2 regions of the Nesterenkonia flava genome follow, and region 1 is predicted to be linked to the other one. Evidence: riboswitches for the same ligand, from Rfam matches in the RefSeq annotation. Region 1 holds a riboswitch; the other holds the start of a gene.
The links. Region 1 has a riboswitch for S-adenosylmethionine ahead of RH857_RS03520 (O-acetylhomoserine aminocarboxypropyltransferase/cysteine synthase family protein). Riboswitches for the same ligand answer to the same signal wherever they lie in the genome.
Positions count from the first base shown of each region.

Region 2: it holds a riboswitch for S-adenosylmethionine, as region 1 does, so the genes downstream of both, RH857_RS10570 (LLM class flavin-dependent oxidoreductase) here and RH857_RS03520 (O-acetylhomoserine aminocarboxypropyltransferase/cysteine synthase family protein) in region 1, are expected to answer to the same signal.

Region 1 covers NZ_JAVKGT010000006.1:57,342-61,756, reverse strand. The annotation lists gene RH857_RS03525 (cystathionine gamma-synthase) at 1-1,096, opposite strand, end outside; gene RH857_RS03520 (O-acetylhomoserine aminocarboxypropyltransferase/cysteine synthase family protein) at 1,096-2,559, opposite strand; SAM riboswitch class IV at 2,575-2,694, opposite strand; gene RH857_RS03515 (bifunctional o-acetylhomoserine/o-acetylserine sulfhydrylase) at 2,884-4,203, shown strand; gene RH857_RS03510 (tripartite tricarboxylate transporter permease) at 4,216-4,415, opposite strand, start outside.
Region 2 covers NZ_JAVKGT010000029.1:562-4,976, reverse strand. The annotation lists gene RH857_RS10585 (ABC transporter substrate-binding protein) at 1-938, shown strand, start outside; gene RH857_RS10580 (carbohydrate ABC transporter permease) at 928-1,911, shown strand; gene RH857_RS10575 (carbohydrate ABC transporter permease) at 1,904-2,782, shown strand; SAM riboswitch class I at 2,883-2,976, shown strand; gene RH857_RS10570 (LLM class flavin-dependent oxidoreductase) at 3,066-4,415, shown strand, end outside.

The DNA.
Region 1 (4,415 bases):
GGTGGGAGATCAGGGATTCCACCCCGCCGAGACTGACAGAGAGCCCGAACAGCTCGGTGGACTCGGCGGTGCGCCGGGCGGCAGCCTCGCCCCCGGAGACCCGGAAGGTGATGAGTCCTCCGTAGCCTGACATCTGCGCGGCGGCCAGCTCATGGGTGGGATGCTGGGGCAGCCCTGGATAGAGCACCTCCTGTACCCGCGGATGGCCCGTGAGCCACTCGGCGAGGATTCCGGCGTTCTCGCAGTGCTGGCGCATCCGTACTCCCAGCGTCTTCAGCCCGCGGGCTGCGAGGAAGGAATCCTGCGGGCCGGCCACCGCGCCTGCGGCGAACTGCTGGAACCGCACGAGCTCCTCCAGGGCCGTGCCCTCCCACTGCGCCCCGCCGACGACGACGGCTCCACCCAGGACGTCTGAGTGACCTCCGATGTATTTGGTGGTGGAGTGAATGACCGCGTCAGCACCATGGGCCAACGGGGTCTGCAGTGCCGGGGAAGCAAAGGTGTTGTCCACCGCCACCAGGGCCCCGTGGGCATGGGCGATGCGCGACCACGCAGCGATGTCCACCACGGTCAGCAGGGGGTTGGTGGGGGTCTCCAACCAGAGCAGGCGCACCGTGGGGTCGGAGTCCAGCTCGCGCTCCAGATCCCGGGGACTGCTCGGATCCACGAACACCGTGCGCACACCCCAGCGGGCGTAGATCTGGGTCAGCAGCCGGTGGGTGCCGCCGTAGGTCTCCGCCGCAGCAATCACCGTGTCTCCCGGACGCAGGACCGCACGCAGGAAGGCATCCTCGGCGGCGATTCCCGAGGCAAAGGCGAACGCGGCTCCTCCGCCCTCCAGGGCGGCCAACTGCGCTTCGAAGCCGTTGCGGGTGGGGTTGCCGCCGCGGGAGTACTCGTACCCGTTCTTCAGCGTCTCGACACCGTGCTGAGTGAAGGTCGAGGTCTGGTAGATCGGAGGAATGACCGCGCCGGTGAGCGGATCAGGGTCCTGACCGGCATGCACGGCTTCGGTGGCGAAGCCCGGCCGGAGCCGCATCGACGGCCGCGGCGCAGCCGGGACGGAGCGGGTGGGGGTCTCAGGAATCAGCGTCATCAGCGGCTCACCTCTTTCAGTGCCTCTGCGGCGCCGTCCTGCGTGGTCAGATGGTGGTTCTGCGTTTCGGTCAGTCCGGCGCGGTCGAAGGCCTGGCGGAGGTCGCGCCACAGGTCCTCTACGTCCTCGCGCCCCACGGAGAGGCGGATGGTCTGTTCAGTGATGGCGCCGGCCTCACGCAGCGCTTCGGAGAGCCTGCAGTGGGTCATCGACGCCGGATGGGCGACCATGGTGCGGCTGTCACCGATGTTCGCGGCCAGTTTGATGAGCTGCAGAGAATCGATGAAGCGCTCCACCTCTGAGGGGCCGGCGGCGAGTTCAAAGGACAGCACCGCGCCGGTGCCTCGGGGGAAGTCGCGAGCCGCCACTGCGGCATTGGGGTCCTGCGGCAGGCTGGGGTGCCGGACTCGCGCCACACCCGGATGGTCCTGCAGGCGTCGAGCTAGCTCTTCGGCTACTCGACAGTGGCGATCCATCCTCACATCCAGTGTCTCGATCCCCTCGAGGGTCTGCTGGGCATTCCAGGGAGCGGCGCAGGGTCCCAGGTCGTGCAGATACTTGGCGCGAATCAGGTGTAGCACCGCCCCGTCACCGTAGCGCTGGGTCAGCGGCACCCCGCCGAATCGCGGCAGTCCGGCGGTGAACTGGGGCCAGCGGGCAGGGTCAGCCTCGGGACGGAATCGCCCGGTGTCCACCACCGCCCCGCCCAGAGCTGTGCCGTTGCCGGTGAGGTACTTGGTGGTGGAGTGCACCACGAAGTCCGCTCCGTGCTCTCCCGGCCGGAAGAGGTACGGCGTTGCCAGGGTGTTGTCCACCACGAGCGGTATGCCGCCGCGGCGGGCGAGGCCGGCGAGCGCCGCCAGATCCGGAAGGTCGCCGTGCGGGTTGCCGATGGACTCCACCAGCAGCGCCCGTGTGCGCCCATCCACCGCGCGCTCCCATTCGTCCGGGGCGTGCGGGTCCGCCCAGGTGACGGTGATACCCGCTTCGGCCAGCGAGTCGTTGAGCAGATCCGCGGTTCCGCCGTAGATCCGGGAGGAGGCCACCACGTGCCCGGCGGGCACCCCTGGATGGGGCAGGCCGTCTGCGCTCTGCCCCGAGCGCCCCGCCAGAGCCAGAAGCGTCAGCGCGATCGCGGCTTGCCCCGAGGCGGTGGCCACGGCGCCGGTACCACCCTCCAGGGCTGCGAGGCGCTGCTCCAGGAGAGCCACGGTGGGGCTTCCGGTACGTGCGTAGGTGAATCCCGGCTCCCGCTGAGCAAAGGCTTCTCTAGCGTCACGCAGACTGGTGAATTCATAGGCGGCCGCCAGGTGCACCGGGGGCACTACGCCCACCGCCGGGGTCGCTGTGGAGTCCGCGGCACCGGCGCGCGATCCCTGTCCGTGATGGATCTGCCGGGTGCTGAAACAGGAAGGCTCCTGCCGTGAGTGGCTGGAGGGTCTGGGGTGTGCTGTCGCAGACATGCTGCGCTCCTTTGTGAGCCGTGCTTGCCCTCAGGCGGTCTGCCTGCGGCCGGATCGTCATCTGGGGCACCCCATCACCGCGGAAGGGTTGCCGACCGGTCAGCCAGAGCCTTAAGTGAACCGGTACTCGTGATCGCTGTGAACATATTACGGCATGCACGCGATTTATTCACCCCAACATCAGGGCTTCTTCCCCTTCCCCGTCGAATGCCAGTCGTATGTATGAACATTACGCCCCTCTACCGGAATCCCCTCCGAAGGCATAGCATCGGCGTCGTCACCGGTGAAACGAGACGGCGACCACAGACACCCCAAGGAGCATCCATGAGCGATTCCACCCCCGCCTGGCAGTTTGAGACGCAGCAGATTCACGCCGGCGTCGCCCCGGATCCGGTCAGCGGCGCCCGCGCCCTGCCGATCCAGCAGACCACCTCGTTCGTCTTTCCGGACACCGACGCCGCCGCCAAGCGCTTCGGGCTGCAGGAGGTGGCGCCGATCTACAGCCGCATCGGAAACCCCACCGTCGAGGCGGTGGAGAACAAGATTGCCGCGCTGGAGGGCGGCGTCGGGGCTCTGGCCGTGGGCTCGGGGCAGGCTGCCACGACCCTGGCGATCCTCAACGTGGCCGAGGCCGGGGACCACATCGTGGCCTCCCCCTCGCTCTATGGCGGCACCCAGAACCTCTTCAAGCACACCCTTCCCAAGCTGGGTGTGCAGGTCAGCTTCGTCGAGGACCCCGACAGTCCAGAGTCCTGGCGGGCCGCGATCCGCGAGAACACCAAGGCGTTCTTCGCCGAGAGTGTGGCCAACCCCCGTGGGGATGTCCTGGACTTCGAGAATGTCTCGGCCATCGCCCGCGAATACGGGGCACCCCTGATCGTGGACAACACGCTGCCCACCCCGTACCTGCTGCGTCCCATCGAGCACGGTGCCGACGTCGTCGTGCACTCGGCGACCAAGTTTCTCGGGGGCCACGGCACCGCGATCGCCGGGGTCATCGTGGACTCCGGCCGCTTCGACTACACCGCCTACCCGGAGCGCTTCCCCGGCTTCAACCAGCCGGATGAGAGCTATCACGGGCTCGTCTTCGGCCACGACCTGGGTGAGGGTGGCGCTTTCGGCGTGAACCTCTCCTACATCCTCAAAGCACGCGTGCAGCTGCTGCGCGATGTAGGCCCCTCGCTCTCCCCGCACAACGCCTTCGAGATCAACCTCGGCCTGGAGACGCTCTCACTGCGAGTTGAACGCCATGTCTTCAACGCTCAGAAGGTCGCCGAGTTCCTCGAGGCCCACGACGCCGTCATCTCAGTCTCCTACCCCGGACTGGCCTCCAGCCCCTGGCACGAGCGCGCGCAGAGGTACCTGCCCAAGGGTGTGGGATCGGTGCTGGCGTTCGAGGTCGACGGCGGAGCAAGCGCCGGGCAGGCGGTCGTGGATGCTCTGCAGCTGCACTCCCTGGTGGCCAACGTCGGCGATGTGCGGTCCCTGGCCATCCACCCGGCTTCCACCACGCACCGGCAGCTGGCGGAGTCCGAACAGCGCGCTGCGGGCGTCACCCCCGGCCTGGTGCGGCTGTCGGTCGGCATCGAGCACATCGATGACATCCTTGCGGACCTGGATCAGGCGCTCAGCCACGCTCTGTGACCCGCATCAGGGCTAGGCGGCGGCGTCGGACTCCGGCTGCCGCCGCCGCCCGGCAAAGAAACGCAGCAGCGGCAAGCCGATCACTAGCAGAGCCACCACTGCCCAGATGCCGGCAGCGATCGGCTGGGTGACGAAGTAGCTCAGCTCGCCGTTGGCAGCGGTCAGGCCCTGACGGAAGTGCCGCTCCACGAGAGGTCCGATGAGCGCGCCCA
Region 2 (4,415 bases), on a different contig from region 1:
ACGACTTCATCCCCACCATCTGGGAGCCCTACGCCTACGTCGACGAGGAGATCTACGGCCTTCCCTTCGACGGCGACATTCACGCGCTCTTCTACAACGCCGAGATTCTGCAGCGCAACGGCTTCGACGAGCCGCCGGCCACCTGGGACGAGTACGCCGAGCAGGTGCAGACCATCACGGAGAACGAATCAGGAGACGGCGTCTACGGGGCGGCGGTCTTCGGCGAGCAGTCCCCGCTGATCCTCGGCGCCAGCTTCGCCAACCGGCTGGCCGGCTACGGCGGAGAGTTCCTTGACGAGAACGGCAACCCCGTCATCAACTCGCCCGAGGCCGTGGCGTCGCTGGAGGCGCTGGGAGATATCTGGGACCACGCACTGCCCACGCCGGCCGAGACGGATTTCGGCGCTGGAAACTCCGCGTGGTTCGCGGGCAACGTCGCGTTCATCGAGAACTGGACTGACCTGGGCGTCCGGTCTGAGGATCCGGACTCGGGCTCCGAAGTCGCCGGAGAGTGGGGCGTGACCTATCTGCCCCGCGCCGCCGAGGGTGAGGATCCGCGCGCCTCCCTCGTGGCTGGCTTCAGCTGGGTGGTCGCCGGCAACACCGACAAGACCGACCTCGCCCAGCAGTTCATCGCCTGGGCCGCTTCCACGGAGGTCAACTCCGAGCTGCTGACCGCGCTGCCTCCCACCGGCATTGACCCTAACCGCATCTCCTCCCTGGAGGATGAGACCTACGGCGAGGAGTTCCCCGAGCTCCAGGAGGTCAACGCCTCCACCCTGCACGGGGCACTTGCCTGGCCGACGGGCCCCAACGCCACCGAGGCCGCCCAGATTCTGACCGATGAGCTGGCCGCCTACCTCTCCGGTCAGCGAGGCTCGGCACAGGAGGCCCTGGACACGGTGCAGGCCGAATGGGAGCGGCTCCTTGTCGACTGAGACTCTGGCTCCGGCAGCTACGCCGGAGAGTACGACGACGCCCCCGCCGCCTGGGCAGCCCCATGAGACGGGCCAGCCTGGGCGGCGGCCCCGTGCCCGGCGCCTCTCGGAGCGCTTTCATCACCGCCTCTTCATCAGCCCGAGCGTGCTGGTGCTGCTGGTGCTGGCCGCCTACCCCCTGGTGTTCATCGCCTCGGCAGCGTTCACCCGATCGAGTCTGGGCAACCCGTTCCAGGAGTTTGTCGGCACGGACAACTTTGAGACTGCGCTGGGCTCCACTGCAGTGCAGAACTCTCTGGTGCTGGGAACCGGCTATGCCTTCGGTGTGGCTATCGCCAGCACCCTGCTGGGCACGGTCACGGCCGTGGCTCTGTGGCGATCCCTGCGCGCCGGGGCCTTTGTCCGCACGGTGCTGCTGCTGCCCATGATTGTGCCGCCCGTCGTCGTCGGCATTCTCTTCAGCTTCATCTTCAGTCCCTCAGGGGGTCTGCTGGACACCCTCATCCGGCGCTTCACCCCCGGGTCGGGCACCTATGCGGTGCTCTCGGACACCACGTGGGCGATCTTCGGCGTGGGACTGGCTGACGTCTGGGAGTGGACCCCGCTGGTGGTGCTGCTGGTCTTCACCGCGCTGCTGGGCCAGGATCCGGAGATTACTGAGGCGGCGCAGCTCGACGGCGCCAGCGGGTTCCAGCTCTTCCGCCACATCACGCTGCCGGCGGTCGCGGGCACCATCATTGCCGCGTTCCTCATCCGGCTGATCCTCGCGTTCAAAGTCTTTGACCTGGTCTACGTGATGACCTCCGGAGGCCCCGGCTCCTCGACCCAGGTGCCGGCCTACCTCATCTGGCGCTCGGCGCTGCAGAACTTCGACGTCGGGATCGCCGCCACCATCACGCTGCTGCTGGCAGTGGTGGTCACCGTCGTCACTATTCCCGTCTTCATGATCACCAAGAGGCTCCGCGATGACTGAGACCACCACCGCCTCCAAGGCCCTGACCAGCAGGTCCTACCGGCGGCGCCTGCCCCGGCCGGGCCAGCACAAGCAGTCCGTACTGGCCAGCAGCTGGGTGCTGCTGAGCCTCGTCGTCGTGCTGGTGCCGCTGCTCTATCTGGTGTCGATCTCGTTTATGACCCAGGGACAGATCGCGTCGGGGATCCTGTTCCCCTCCCAGCCGGCGACTCAGAACTGGGCCAATGCCTGGGACTCACCCATACCGCGCGGGGTGGTGAACTCGCTCGTCGCCGCCTTCGGAGGAGCGCTGCTGACCCTGGTGCTCGCCCTGCCCGGCGCCTGGGCGATCGCCCGTCACCGCACCGGCGGCAAAGCACTGTCCGGATTAATCCTCAGCCCCTGGCTGCTGCCGCCGATCGTGGCGATCATTCCGCTGCTGACCCTGCTGCGGATCCTGGGACTCACCAACACACTGGAGGGGCTCACCCTGGTGTATGCGCTGATGAACGTGCCGGTGGCCATCTGGCTGCTGGACGGGTTCATCCGCCGCATACCGGTGGAGATCGAGGAGGCTGGGCGCATCGACGGTGCCAGCGAGTGGCAGCTTCTGCTGCGCGTGGTCACGCCCATGCTGGCCCCGGCGCTCATCGCGGTGGGGGTGATCATCGTGATCCTGAACTACAACGAGTTCCTCTTCGCCACCTTCCTCACCCAGAGCCAGGACACCCAGACCGTGCCGGTGCTGCTGGCTGGCATGCTCAGCGAGCGGGTGCAGGACTTCGGGCGGATCGCAGCCTCTTCGCTCATTGCGGTGATTCCTATCTTTGCCGTGGCTGTGCTGCTGCAGCGTTACCTCATTGAAGGGCTGACCACTGGTGCGGTGAAGTAGGCCCCGCACGCGGCCCGCCGGCAGACCCGGGGTCCATTGCGTGGACTTTTATGACGCGGGCCTCGAGCGGTGCTGCAGGACCCGTGTAGGGTCGTACCCGTAACCATCCAGAGCGGCTGAGAGATCTGGCTCGACGACGCCGCAGCAACCTTCGGATACGTCCGTTTCGGTGCTAACGCCAGGACCGATGGAAGAACCCTTCCACCTCACACGGTGTACTGCACCGTGCCTGCGGTGACTCTTCCATCGTGCAAGGAACCGCAACAGGAGGAGCGCCACCCCCATGACCGATGCTCAGGCCAGCAGCGCAGGCTACCCCGTGACCGACGCGGGCCAGCGTGAGATTCTCTTCAACGCCTTCGACATGAACTGCGTGGTGCACCAGTCCCCGGGGCTCTGGCGCCACCCGGATGATCGCGCCCGGGAGTACAACACCATCAAGTACTGGACCGACGTGGCCCAGATCCTGGAGCGGGGCCTGTTCGACGGGCTCTTCATCGCCGATGTGCTGGGTCCCTACGACGTCTTCGACGCCAGCCCGGACGCGGCGCTGCGCTCCGGAGCGCAGATCCCGCTGCAGGATCCGTTCCTGCTGGTGGCCGCCATGGCTGCGGTGACCGAGAACCTCGGTTTCGGCGTCACCGCCGGCACCGCCTACGAGCATCCCTACCCGTTCTCCCGCCGGCTGGGGACCCTGGACCATCTCACCAACGGTCGGGTGGGCTGGAACGTGGTCACCGGATACCTCCCCTCGGCCGCGCAGAACCTGGGTCAGGATGACCAGATGGAGCACGACAAGCGTTACGACCACGCCGATGAGTACATGGACGTGGTCTACAAGCTGCTGGAGGGCTCCTGGGAGGATGACGCCGTCGTCGCCGATAAGGAGTCCGGGCTCTTCACCGATCCCTCCAAGGTCCACCGGATCGAGCACGAGGGCGAGTTCTTCAAGACCCCGGGCATCGGCGTGGTGGAGCCTTCCCCGCAGCGGATGCCGGTGGTCTACCAGGCCGGCGCCTCCACCCGTGGCCGCGCGTTCGCCGGCAAGCACGCCGAGGCGGTCTTCATCAACCCGCCCACCAAGGAGCTGGCAAAGGCTTCGGTGCAGCGCATCCGGCAGGCCGTGGCCGAGGCCGGACGCGACCCCTACGACGTGCGGATCTTCGCCATGCAGACCGTGGTCACCGGACCGACCAACGAGGCCGCCCAGGCCAAGTACGACGACCTGGCCCAGTACATCGATCCCGAGGGTGGTCTGGTGCTGATGTCCGGCTGGATGGGCATCGACCTCTCCCAGTTCGACCTGGACCAGCCCATCGGCGACGTGGAGTCCAACGCCATTCAGTCCACCGTGGAGACCTTCCAGAAGGCCTCCGGCCGGGAGGACGAGGCCTGGACTGTGCGGCAGCTGGCCGAGTGGGTCGGCGTCGGCGGCTTCGGCCCGGTCATCATCGGCGACGGCGCCACTGCGGCCCAGCAGCTCATCGAGTGGCAGGAGGAGACTGACGTGGACGGCTTCAACCTCGCCTACCACATCACTCCCGGGACCTTTGAGGACGTGGTGGAGTACGTGGTGCCCGAGCTGCAGAAGCTGGGCCGCTACAAGACCGAGTACAAGCCCGGCACGCTGCGC